One region of the Ensifer sp. 1H6 genome, then DNA from elsewhere that is predicted to be linked to it. Evidence: predicted binding sites of a transcription regulator. Region 1 holds the regulator's gene; the other holds the start of a gene.
The links. The regulator LexA, encoded in region 1, represses DNA repair genes until DNA is damaged. The targets are predictions, from matches to a motif close to TGTTCNNNNTGTGTTCNG.
Positions count from the first base shown of each region.

Region 1 (4,851 bases):
CGCCGCATCACCGGTGGAAAGTATTGACTTCAATTATATTAGATATTCTTGATATTCAGTCCTCCAACAACCGAGGAACTGAACGATGCCCACCTACATCATTGAACGCGACGTCCCAGGGGCCGACAAGCTCAACCAGGACGACCTTTGCGCATTATCGGCAAAATCCAATGCTGTCGTCGCCGATCTTGGCGTACCATATACATGGATCACCAGTTATGTCGCCGGCGACAAGATTTACTGCGTCCACGAGGCATCAAGCGCCGACGTCATTCGCGAACATTCGGAACGCGCCGGATTTCCGGCGAACAAGATAACCGAAGTTGCTGCCGTCATAGGGCCTGCGACAGCATCCCAGGGGCGCAACGGTAAGTGACCGAAGCGACGTTATCATCGCAGTGCCCGGACACCGGGCACGAATGCGCGACGCAACGCCGGCAAAACAGTGATCCACCGGCACCGTCATTGACTTACGGCGGTATCAATGCAGGCTGGTTTGCCGGCATTCGGCGCCCATGCAGGGTTCCCCGGCACACCTTCCAAGGAGACGATCATGGCAAAAGGTCAAGTGCGAAGTAACCGCGAGGTTAGAAAGCCAAAGAAGGACAAGACTGTCAAAGCCGCCGTTGTGACGGAAGGCTCACAGGTGAAGCTGGCCGGCAGCAGTTTCTCCCTGGGCAAGAAAGACAAGAAGTAAGACGGTCGGCTTTAACCTCTCGAACTAACGACATGAGAGAGATATCCGTCAGTGGCCAGTCGAACTGGGGTGCGCAACGTCTCCGCGACATCCCGGCGCGACTGGTCGAGCACCCGCGGTCAGATGCCGGTTTCGTAGCGCGTTTGAACGTCGTATGTATTTGGCTGGAGATGCGAAGATCGCTACAGGCGGATGCCGCTGGCCACTCGCACTCCATTACGGCGTCCAACATCATCGGAAGCATTTGCGGCGGGTATTGTTGATCAGCTGCCAGCGCCACGCTTTGAGGCGGGCGCCGGAAAATCGAAAACGCCAACGCACCTCACGCCAATCTTTGTGCCTTCATTGCCACAGCTTGAGCACCAGTGCTCGCCTTTCGCAAAGAACTGTTGAACACGGCACAGTGCCCGGCATGCTTGCTGGACTTCGGAACGAAAGCACGGTTCACATCGTTAACCAAACCATCGCCGCCACCTCTGATCTAGTGGACGTTCACCGTGCTTGCAGCCTTGCTTATCGCCTCGATTATCGCATCGCCTAACATCGCCCTCAGCGCTGCCACGGTCGACGACCTGCAAGCCGACTTCGAAACGGCCGTGCCCTGCCAGCAGATAGACGGCCGGAACGTTTGGAAGGGAACGATCGCCTACTACATCCAGTCCTTCGTCTATCAAGGCGACACGCCGGTCGCGACCGAAGCGGCCGACGCTGTGCTGCCGGAGGACAACTCCGCGGAAACCGTCAAGGAATTCGAGGACGCCTGCTCCGCGACGCAGCCGGCCTGATTCAGGCCTCCTCTAGCAGATCGCCCATCGATATTTCTGCTGATCCCTTGATGGCAGGCTATTTCCACTGCGTCCCATCGGCCGCGGCGCAACCGTGCGGCGGGTGTCCGTTGCCAAATGTCAGCTTCAGCCGGTCACAACCCCATTGATTGAGCGGCCCGGGCATCGCCGCATTCAACGCGATACCAACTTCGTCAAACGGGCTCTGCTTGTTATCCACGTATTGATACCAGCGAAACCCAAGGATCGCGGTCGCGGCGACAACGATGGTCAGCAAGATTTGAATCAGCTTCGTCATTAAACCCTCATTCCATAAACGGAAGGAGGCATATCAGCCTCGCGCGGCGCGTGCAGCGACGAGTTGGTCAATCTGCGCTTGATTGAACCAACATTCACAGAATTTTAGGCACTTGCGGAACACATATGGAACAGATAGTGTCTGTTCTTGATTTGTTTCACGCCTCTGGAGCGACTTGCCATGCTGACCCGCAAGCAACAGGAATTGCTTCTTTTCATCCATGAACGAATGAAGGAGTCCGGTGTACCGCCGTCCTTCGACGAGATGAAGGATGCACTCGACCTGGCATCCAAGTCGGGCATTCACCGGCTGATCACAGCGCTCGAGGAACGCGGCTTCATACGCCGGCTTCCCAACCGCGCCCGAGCGCTCGAAGTCATCAAACTGCCGGAAGCCTATGCTGCGAGCGCGCAGCCCCGTCGCGGGTTTTCGCCGAGCGTCATCGAGGGTAGCCTTGGCAAACCGCCCGCCCCTGCCCCCGCGGCGAAAACGCTGCCGGTTGCCGACAACAGCTCCGTGTCGGTTCCAGTGATGGGCCGCATTGCCGCCGGCGTGCCGATCTCGGCGATACAGAACAACACCCACGACATTACCGTGCCGCTCGATATGATCGGCAGCGGCGAGCACTACGCCCTTGAAGTGAAGGGTGATTCGATGATCGAGGCCGGCATTTTCGATGGCGATACGGTGATCATCCGCAATGCCACCACGGCCAATCCCGGCGATATCATCGTGGCACTAGTCGATGACGAGGAAGCAACGTTGAAACGCTTCCGGCGCAAGGGCGCTTCAATTGCTCTAGAGGCCGCCAACCCGGCCTATGAGACGCGCATCTTCGGGCCTGACCGGGTCAAGATTCAGGGCAAGCTCGTCGGCTTGATCCGCCGCTACCACTAAGCCCGTCTCACGCCAGCGCAATTCGAGGAAAAGTGCGGAGCGGTTTTCCGCCAGGAAATGCGTAAAAACAAATAGATAGAGCGCCTAGTGACTCCGTTTAAACCGGAAACGCTCTAGCCGCCTTCATGCCGGCCAGCCGCTCTCTTACTTCAACGTCTCGCCACATAGGGTAGCGAGACGGAGATTTTCGGATCGAGTGTTTTTCACGCTCGACGGATTTTACTCGTGAATCGAGTACTCGCCCAACTCGCAGAGATCCTGCTTGTCTTCAGTCGTGTCGAGACCGGAACCTTCTTCGAATTCAAAGCGCATGTCGTATTTGCAGACATCACGTCCGTCGGCGATGGTAATTTCCATGCTTTCGCCCGGATTAAGCACCTGCCGCCCGAAGACGTCGTCTTCCCACTGATCAACACCGACCGGCGATGTGTAGAAGTTCGTCAAAACGGCATTCGTCTTGTTCTTAAGCTGAAAGACGAGATCCTCAGCGCTTGCGGTGGCCGTCGTTACGGCAAGAATGGCAAGAGCAGTCAGGGCGATCTTATATTTCATTTTATGTCTTTTCCTCCATTGTTGGCTTTGTTTGACACTACCTATACGGGTCGCGCTGTTGGGATATTCATTCCCAGTTCTGTCTAGAGACAATATTTTCAGCACTGACAATAGTGACCGAATCACCATTTCGGGGCGCGTCCTCGCAAGGCCATGTCGTTGGCGACTGCGGACGTTCGCAAACTGGCGGGCAAGCGCAGCCCGGTCGAATTGCGCTTTGAAAACAGTGGTTGGCTGCGATGCGGGCAGCCTCGCTGCGCGTGTTGGACGCGCCGCATTGGCCCATGTTCCTTGCCCCCCGAAAACCGTACCTGCGTGCCGGCAGCATGTCCTTTGCGCAGGCACGCACAGCGTTTCACTTTCGACAATCGGGCTGCTATTGACGGAGAACCGCTTTAGCCAATCGCGCAGGCGCTGGGTGACTTGTTGCTTTCATCGTGCGAGGGGCTGAATCACGCGCTCGCCCGCCCTATCTACGTCACACTTTCGTTGACGCTCGCAACGAGCACGCGGCCGCTTACGCCACCGATGGCCGGTATTTCGACCGCCTTCGGATCTGCGTTCGCCTTGAACCTCGCGTGGGGCGTCGACCGCCAGCGGCATTCGCCGCTGCCAAACCTGTTGAGCGTGTGGCCGATGGCGCTCAATTCTCCTGAACGGAAACCCCGTCCTGGCCAATCTTGATCTCTACGCCGGTCGGTTTTGTTTCCTCGCGGTAGACATAGGCGCCGAGACCAATGACGGCGACGGCGAGCATGGCAATGATCAGATAGAGCCCATTACGGTTCATTCAGCAATTCCTCGCTTGGGTACGGTATGGGTAACTAGGTTCGTACCCAAGAAAGGCAACGGTGCGACGCGGACTGTTCGCTCCTCGCGCGGATGATGCAGGACGGATGCGAACGGCCGTAGGCTTTTTCTCCGCACGATCCGTTGGCCGAGCGCTCTTGCGACGCATCGGCTCGGGCCGCGGAACGTCCCCGACGTGGAGCACGAAAGCGTGCTGGCGCACGTATCGGGCACTTGGTCTGAATATGTGCCCGATGCGCGACGAGACGCCTCGTACCCCGCGCCTGAGCCCAATCGGCTGATGGCCCTACAACGAACGGCCTCAACGGGAGTGCGGTCCTCTGGATTGAGACTGCCCCCGAATGCGCTTGAGCACAAGCAACCCACCTCATAAGAAAGCTCATCAAATGCGCTTCAAAATCAGATGGATGATTGGATGAATCTCGATGTTCAGAACCTTGACGGAGCCTGCCACTGCGGAACGGTTCGCTTCAATGTGAAACTGAAGAGCGGCCTCCGCACCGCCCGCCGTTGCACTTGCTCCTATTGCCAGTTGAAGGGCGCGGTTGCCGTCTCTGCCGCCAAGGACGGGGTCACGGTTCTCTCCGGCGGCGAGGCACTCACCAAATATCAGTTCAACACGAAGGCTGCAGAGCATTACTTCTGCTCGAAGTGCGGCATCTACACATTCCACAAGCCGCGCGCGAACCCGGATTTCTACGGCGTCAACGCCGCGTGCCTTGAAGGCATAAGCCCATTCGATTTCGAGGAGCTACCGGTGAACGACGGCATCAACCACCCGATGGACACGAAGGGATCGACCGGCCCAAGGC
Region 1 covers NZ_MOAI01000002.1:23,375-28,225, reverse strand. The annotation lists gene BKP54_RS03035 (DUF4242 domain-containing protein) at 86-376, shown strand; gene BKP54_RS03030 (hypothetical protein) at 485-697, shown strand; gene BKP54_RS03025 (hypothetical protein) at 1,195-1,482, shown strand; gene BKP54_RS03020 (hypothetical protein) at 1,541-1,780, opposite strand; gene lexA (transcriptional repressor LexA) at 1,961-2,677, shown strand; gene BKP54_RS03010 (hypothetical protein) at 2,897-3,229, opposite strand; gene BKP54_RS34880 (hypothetical protein) at 3,873-4,019, opposite strand; gene BKP54_RS03005 (GFA family protein) at 4,455-4,851, shown strand, end outside.

Region 2 (4,851 bases), on a different contig from region 1:
GCGCGTTCCATCGATTTTTCCGCGTGGCTGCGGCCAAGGATGCCGGCCATCGAGCGCGAAGCGCTTGCCAGTTCGCCGATGCCGCCGGCGATATCAGAAGCGATGGCTTTCGCTTCGCCGGTTGCCTGGTCGAGCACCAGCGTTTCGACGCGCTCCTGTGTCTGGGAGATGAGAACGAAGTTCGAGGCGAGCAACACGAGCGCGATCGTGCCGCCTGTCACCGCGATCAGCTTGGTCGCCAGCGATTTGGCTTGGAACTTGAACATGAAATCCTCACGTGCTGGGAGGTCCGCAGGAGACAACCTGCGGCGAACGCATTTCACAATGTGGGTGAAACTCCATCATGGAGCGCCAGATGCCGACCGGCATTAAGGAGGCTGCCCATTCCTTGGGGAACCGGCTTTCTCATGGTCTTGAATAGCCGAGCAAATCTTAAGATTGGGCCAACGCAACGGCCAATTCATGCGCCGCTCATGGAGAATTTCCGCGCAAAGTTTTACCTCCGCGACAAAGACTGTCCGGATTGCGCAAAGGCTGTCGAAGAGTGATTTTCAGGGTCGTTGCCCGCTGAAAGGGCGCTTTCGGCACAGCAGGAACGGAAAGCCTCGCCGTTCAAACCAGGTCGCGCGACGGGCGTCAAAGTCTGCCCGGAAAAGTGTGCAGCTATTTGCGATAACGACATCGGCAAAAGCGAGAGCTTTGAAGTGCGGCAATCGAACGATCGCAACGCACTTCAAGATCGGATCAGGCCCTTAGATGCGCGGCTCGACTTCCGAGGCAAGCGGGATCGAGGGCTGGGCGCCGCGCTTCAGGCAGGCGAGTGAACCCGCCACCGCGGCGCGTCGGAGCGCGTCGGGAAATGCGAGCTTCTCGTCGAGGCTTGCAGCCAGGTAACCGCAGAACGTATCGCCGGCACCGACGGTATCGACCGGGTCGATCTTTAGGCCGCGGGCGCGATGGACCTCGCCTTCGTGCACGGCGATGACGCCTTCCGCGCCCAGCGTGACGATGACTGTGTGGCCGGTTTCGGCGTGCAGCTTTCTCATTGCCTCTTCGCGTTCGTGACCTTCGATCCCGGTCTTGCCGGCCAAAAGTTCGAACTCCGTCTCGTTGGCGATGACGATATCGGCCAGCCGGCCGAGGCGGGCCGCTTCCGGGGTCAGGGGCGCGATATTGATGACGGAGCGAATGCCCTTGCGCCGGGCTTCCGAGAGCGCCTTTTCCACCGACGCTGCCGGTATCTCCAGCTGCAGCATCAGGGTGTCGCCGGCGTTCAGGCCACCAACGGCGGCAACTGCATCGGCTTCGTTGACCGTTGCGTTGGCGCTGGCAACGACGACAATGACATTCTCGCCTTCACCGCCGACGAGGATATGGGCCGTGCCCGTCGGCTCCTCGACGGTTTTGGTCAAGGACAGGTCGGCGCCGGCCTCCCGCAGCAATTCGAGCGCGCCGTCGGCAAAGCTGTCCGAGCCGACGGCGCCGGCCATGTGAACGATGGCGCCGGCACGCCGTGCGGCCAGCGCCTGATTGGCGCCCTTGCCACCGGCGGCAGTCGAAAAGCCCGAGCCGGCAACGGTTTCGCCCGGCTTCGGCAGACGCGCGGTCGTGGCGATCAGGTCCATATTGATGGACCCAAAAACAGTGATCATGTGAAGATGTCCCGTCGAATTGCTGATTTTGGCCGGAGAGTGCCCGAGACCGTCAGTCCTCGTCAACCACCCTGAGGCGCAATTGCCCGACGCGATTGTCGACGGCATGGCGCGGTTCTTCCGGTCGTGCCGCACCTTCCGCCTCAAGTTCCAGCGCTTCGATCTTGGCGCCGCGGCGGGAAAGCTTGCCCGAGGAGATGAGGATCTCTTCGACATCCTTCTGGCTCATGGCGAAGTGACCCTGCAGCTTGCGGACCCGTTCGTCGAGGCGCGTCAAGTCCTCCATCAGCCGCCCCACTTCCCCCTGGATGAGATGCGCCTGCTCGCGCATGCGGGCGTCACGGAGGATCGACTGGATCACCTGGATCGACAGGAGCAGCAGCGACGGCGAGACGATGACGATCCGCTGGCGATGCGCCTTCTGGACGATCGCTTCGAAATGCTCGTGGATTTCAGCGAAGATCGATTCCGAGGGAACGAAGAGGAAAGCCGTCTCCTGCGTCTCGCCGGGGATCAGGTACTTGCTGGCGATATCGCGGACATGCACCTCCATGTCGCGGCGGAACAGTTGCACCATCTGTTGCCGGCGCTCAGGCGTTGCAGCGTCCCGCATGCCGTTCCAGGCCTCCAGCGGAAACTTCGCGTCAATCACCAGCGGCGGTTGGTCGTTCGGCATGCGGATGGTGCAGTCCGGCCGGGCGCCGTTGGAAAGCGTCGTCTGGAAGGCAAAGGCGCCCATCGGCAGGCCGTCGGCGACGATCGTTTCCATACGCGACTGGCCGAAGGCGCCGCGTGTCTGCTTGTTCGAAAGGATGGCCTGCAGCCCGGCCATGTCCTTGGCCAGCGACTGGATGTTGTTCTGGGCGGTGTCGATCACTGCCAGGCGCTCCTGCAATCGCCGCAGGTTTTCGTGCGTCGCCTTGGTCTGCTCGCTGATCGAGGCGCCGATCCGGTGCGTCATGCCATCGATCCGCTGGCTCAGCGTCTGGTTCAGTTCCGCCTGGCGGCTGCCGAACACGTCGGCCATTGCCGCGATGCGGCCCTGCATTTCCGTCTGCGCTGCCAGCAGCATGGCCATCTGCTCGTGACGCTCGTCGTCGCCCGCCCGCCGCCGCCGCGAAACGGTCATCAGCACGAAGCCAATCGCCAGCACGGCCAGAACCATGCAGAGATGGGCGACAGTGACCGGCACGGTGCCGATGAGAAAAACAGGCTGGTCAAACGAAATTGGCGCAGGTTCCATGCGGCAAGCCTAACAGATTCTTTTTTGAAGACCAGATCAAAACGAGAACATTTACCCGGCGCGGTTAACGGGAGACGACATTGCCGCGATGCCCGTAGCGTGCGCGCCAATTTTCTTGCACCCGGATGGAAAGATCGGTTATGGGAGCGATATGACGATCAAGCCGCTTATCATCCTTCCCGATCCTGTTCTGCGTCAGGTCTCGACCCCGATCGAAACCATCGATGCCGACATCCGTCGCCTGGCCGACGATATGCTCGAGACGATGTATGACGCCCCGGGTATCGGGCTCGCCGCCATCCAGATCGGCGTGGCGAAACGCATGCTGGTTCTCGACGTCTCCAAGGAAGGCGACGAGAAGACCCCGCACGTTTTCATCAATCCCGAAATCGTCGCTTCGTCCGACGCGTTCTCGGTCTATGAAGAAGGCTGCCTCTCCATTCCGGATTATTATGCCGAGGTGGAGCGTCCGGCGGAGGTCACCGTCAAGCACCTCGACCGTGACGGCAAGGAACAGATCGTCAAGGCCGACGGCCTGCTGGCGACCTGCCTGCAGCATGAGATCGATCACTTGAACGGCGTGCTGTTCATTGACCACATCTCCAAGCTCAAGCGGGACATGGTGATCCGCAGGTTCACCAAGGCTGCAAAGACCCGCGGCGCCAAGGCGATCTGATCCCGAGGAAAGCGCCCGCAGGCGCTTTGTCGTTGAGGGGCTTGATTTGAGGCGCGTAAACCCGTTTGAAGGGGCCTGATTTCAAACGGTCGGAGTATCCGCCTTGTCGCTTCGCATCATCTTCATGGGAACGCCGGAATTTTCCGTACCGACGCTTGCCGCACTCGCAGGGGCAGGTCACGAGATCGTTGCCGTCTATACCCAGCCGCCGCGGCCCGGCGGACGGCGCGGGCTCGACCTGCAGAAGTCGCCGGTGCACCAGGCGGCCGAGCTGCTCGGCGTTCCCGTGCTCACGCCCGTCAACTTCAAGGACGAAGCCGATCGCCAGACCTTCCGTGATTTCAATGCTGACGTTGCCGTTGTCGTCGCCTATGGCCTGCTGTTGCCGGAAGCGATCCTGACCGGAACGCGGCTCGGCTGCTATAATGGCCATGCCTCGCTCTTGCCGCGCTGGCGTGGTGCGGCTCCCATCCAGCGTGCCATCATGGCCGGCGACCATGAGACCGGCATGATGGTGATGAAGATGGACAAGGGGTTGGACACAGGCCCGGTCGCGCTCACCAAGGCGGTGCAGATCGGCGAGACGATGACGGCGGGCGAGCTGCATGACCGGCTGATGCAGGTCGGCGCTAACCTGATGAAGGAAGCGATCGGCAAGCTTGAGGCCGATGACCTGCCACTGACCGAGCAGGCGGGCGAGGGCGTCGTCTACGCCGCCAAGATCAGCAAGGCCGAGACTCGCATCGATTTTGCGAGGACCGCGCGCGAAGTGCACGACCATATTCGCGGCCTGTCGCCTTTTCCCGGCGCCTGGTTTGAGCTCGAGATCGCCGGCAAGCCGGAGCGCATCAAGGTTTTGAACTCCGAGCGCGTGACGGCGGCAGGAACCGCCGGAACGGTGCTCGACGACACTCTCACCATTGCCTGCAGCGACGGTGCCGTGCGGCCGACGCGGCTGCAGCGGGCAGGCGGCAAGGCTCTCAGTGTTGCCGATTTCCTGCGCGGTACGCCCATCGCCGCCGGCACGAGGGTCGGCTGATGCCGCGCTTTCGACTGATCGTCGAATATGACGGCTCCAACTATGTCGGCTGGCAGCGCCAGGACAACGGCGCTTCCGTCCAGGGCGCGATCGAAAAAGCGATCCTGTCCTTGACCGGCGAAACCGTCTCGATCCGCGGTGCCGGGCGGACCGATTCCGGCGTTCATGCCGTCGGGCAGGTGGCGCATGCGGACCTGACGCGCGAGTGGAAACCTCACACGCTGCGCAATGCGCTGAACGC
Region 2 covers NZ_MOAI01000006.1:183,881-188,731, forward strand. The annotation lists gene BKP54_RS09600 (methyl-accepting chemotaxis protein) at 1-266, opposite strand, end outside; gene BKP54_RS09605 (ribokinase) at 753-1,652, opposite strand; gene BKP54_RS09610 (DNA recombination protein RmuC) at 1,705-2,895, opposite strand; gene def (peptide deformylase) at 3,047-3,571, shown strand; gene fmt (methionyl-tRNA formyltransferase) at 3,675-4,610, shown strand; gene truA (tRNA pseudouridine(38-40) synthase TruA) at 4,610-4,851, shown strand, end outside.
Region 2: a site for LexA is predicted at 2,928-2,945, ahead of BKP54_RS09610 (DNA recombination protein RmuC). Genes of this name have one in related genera too.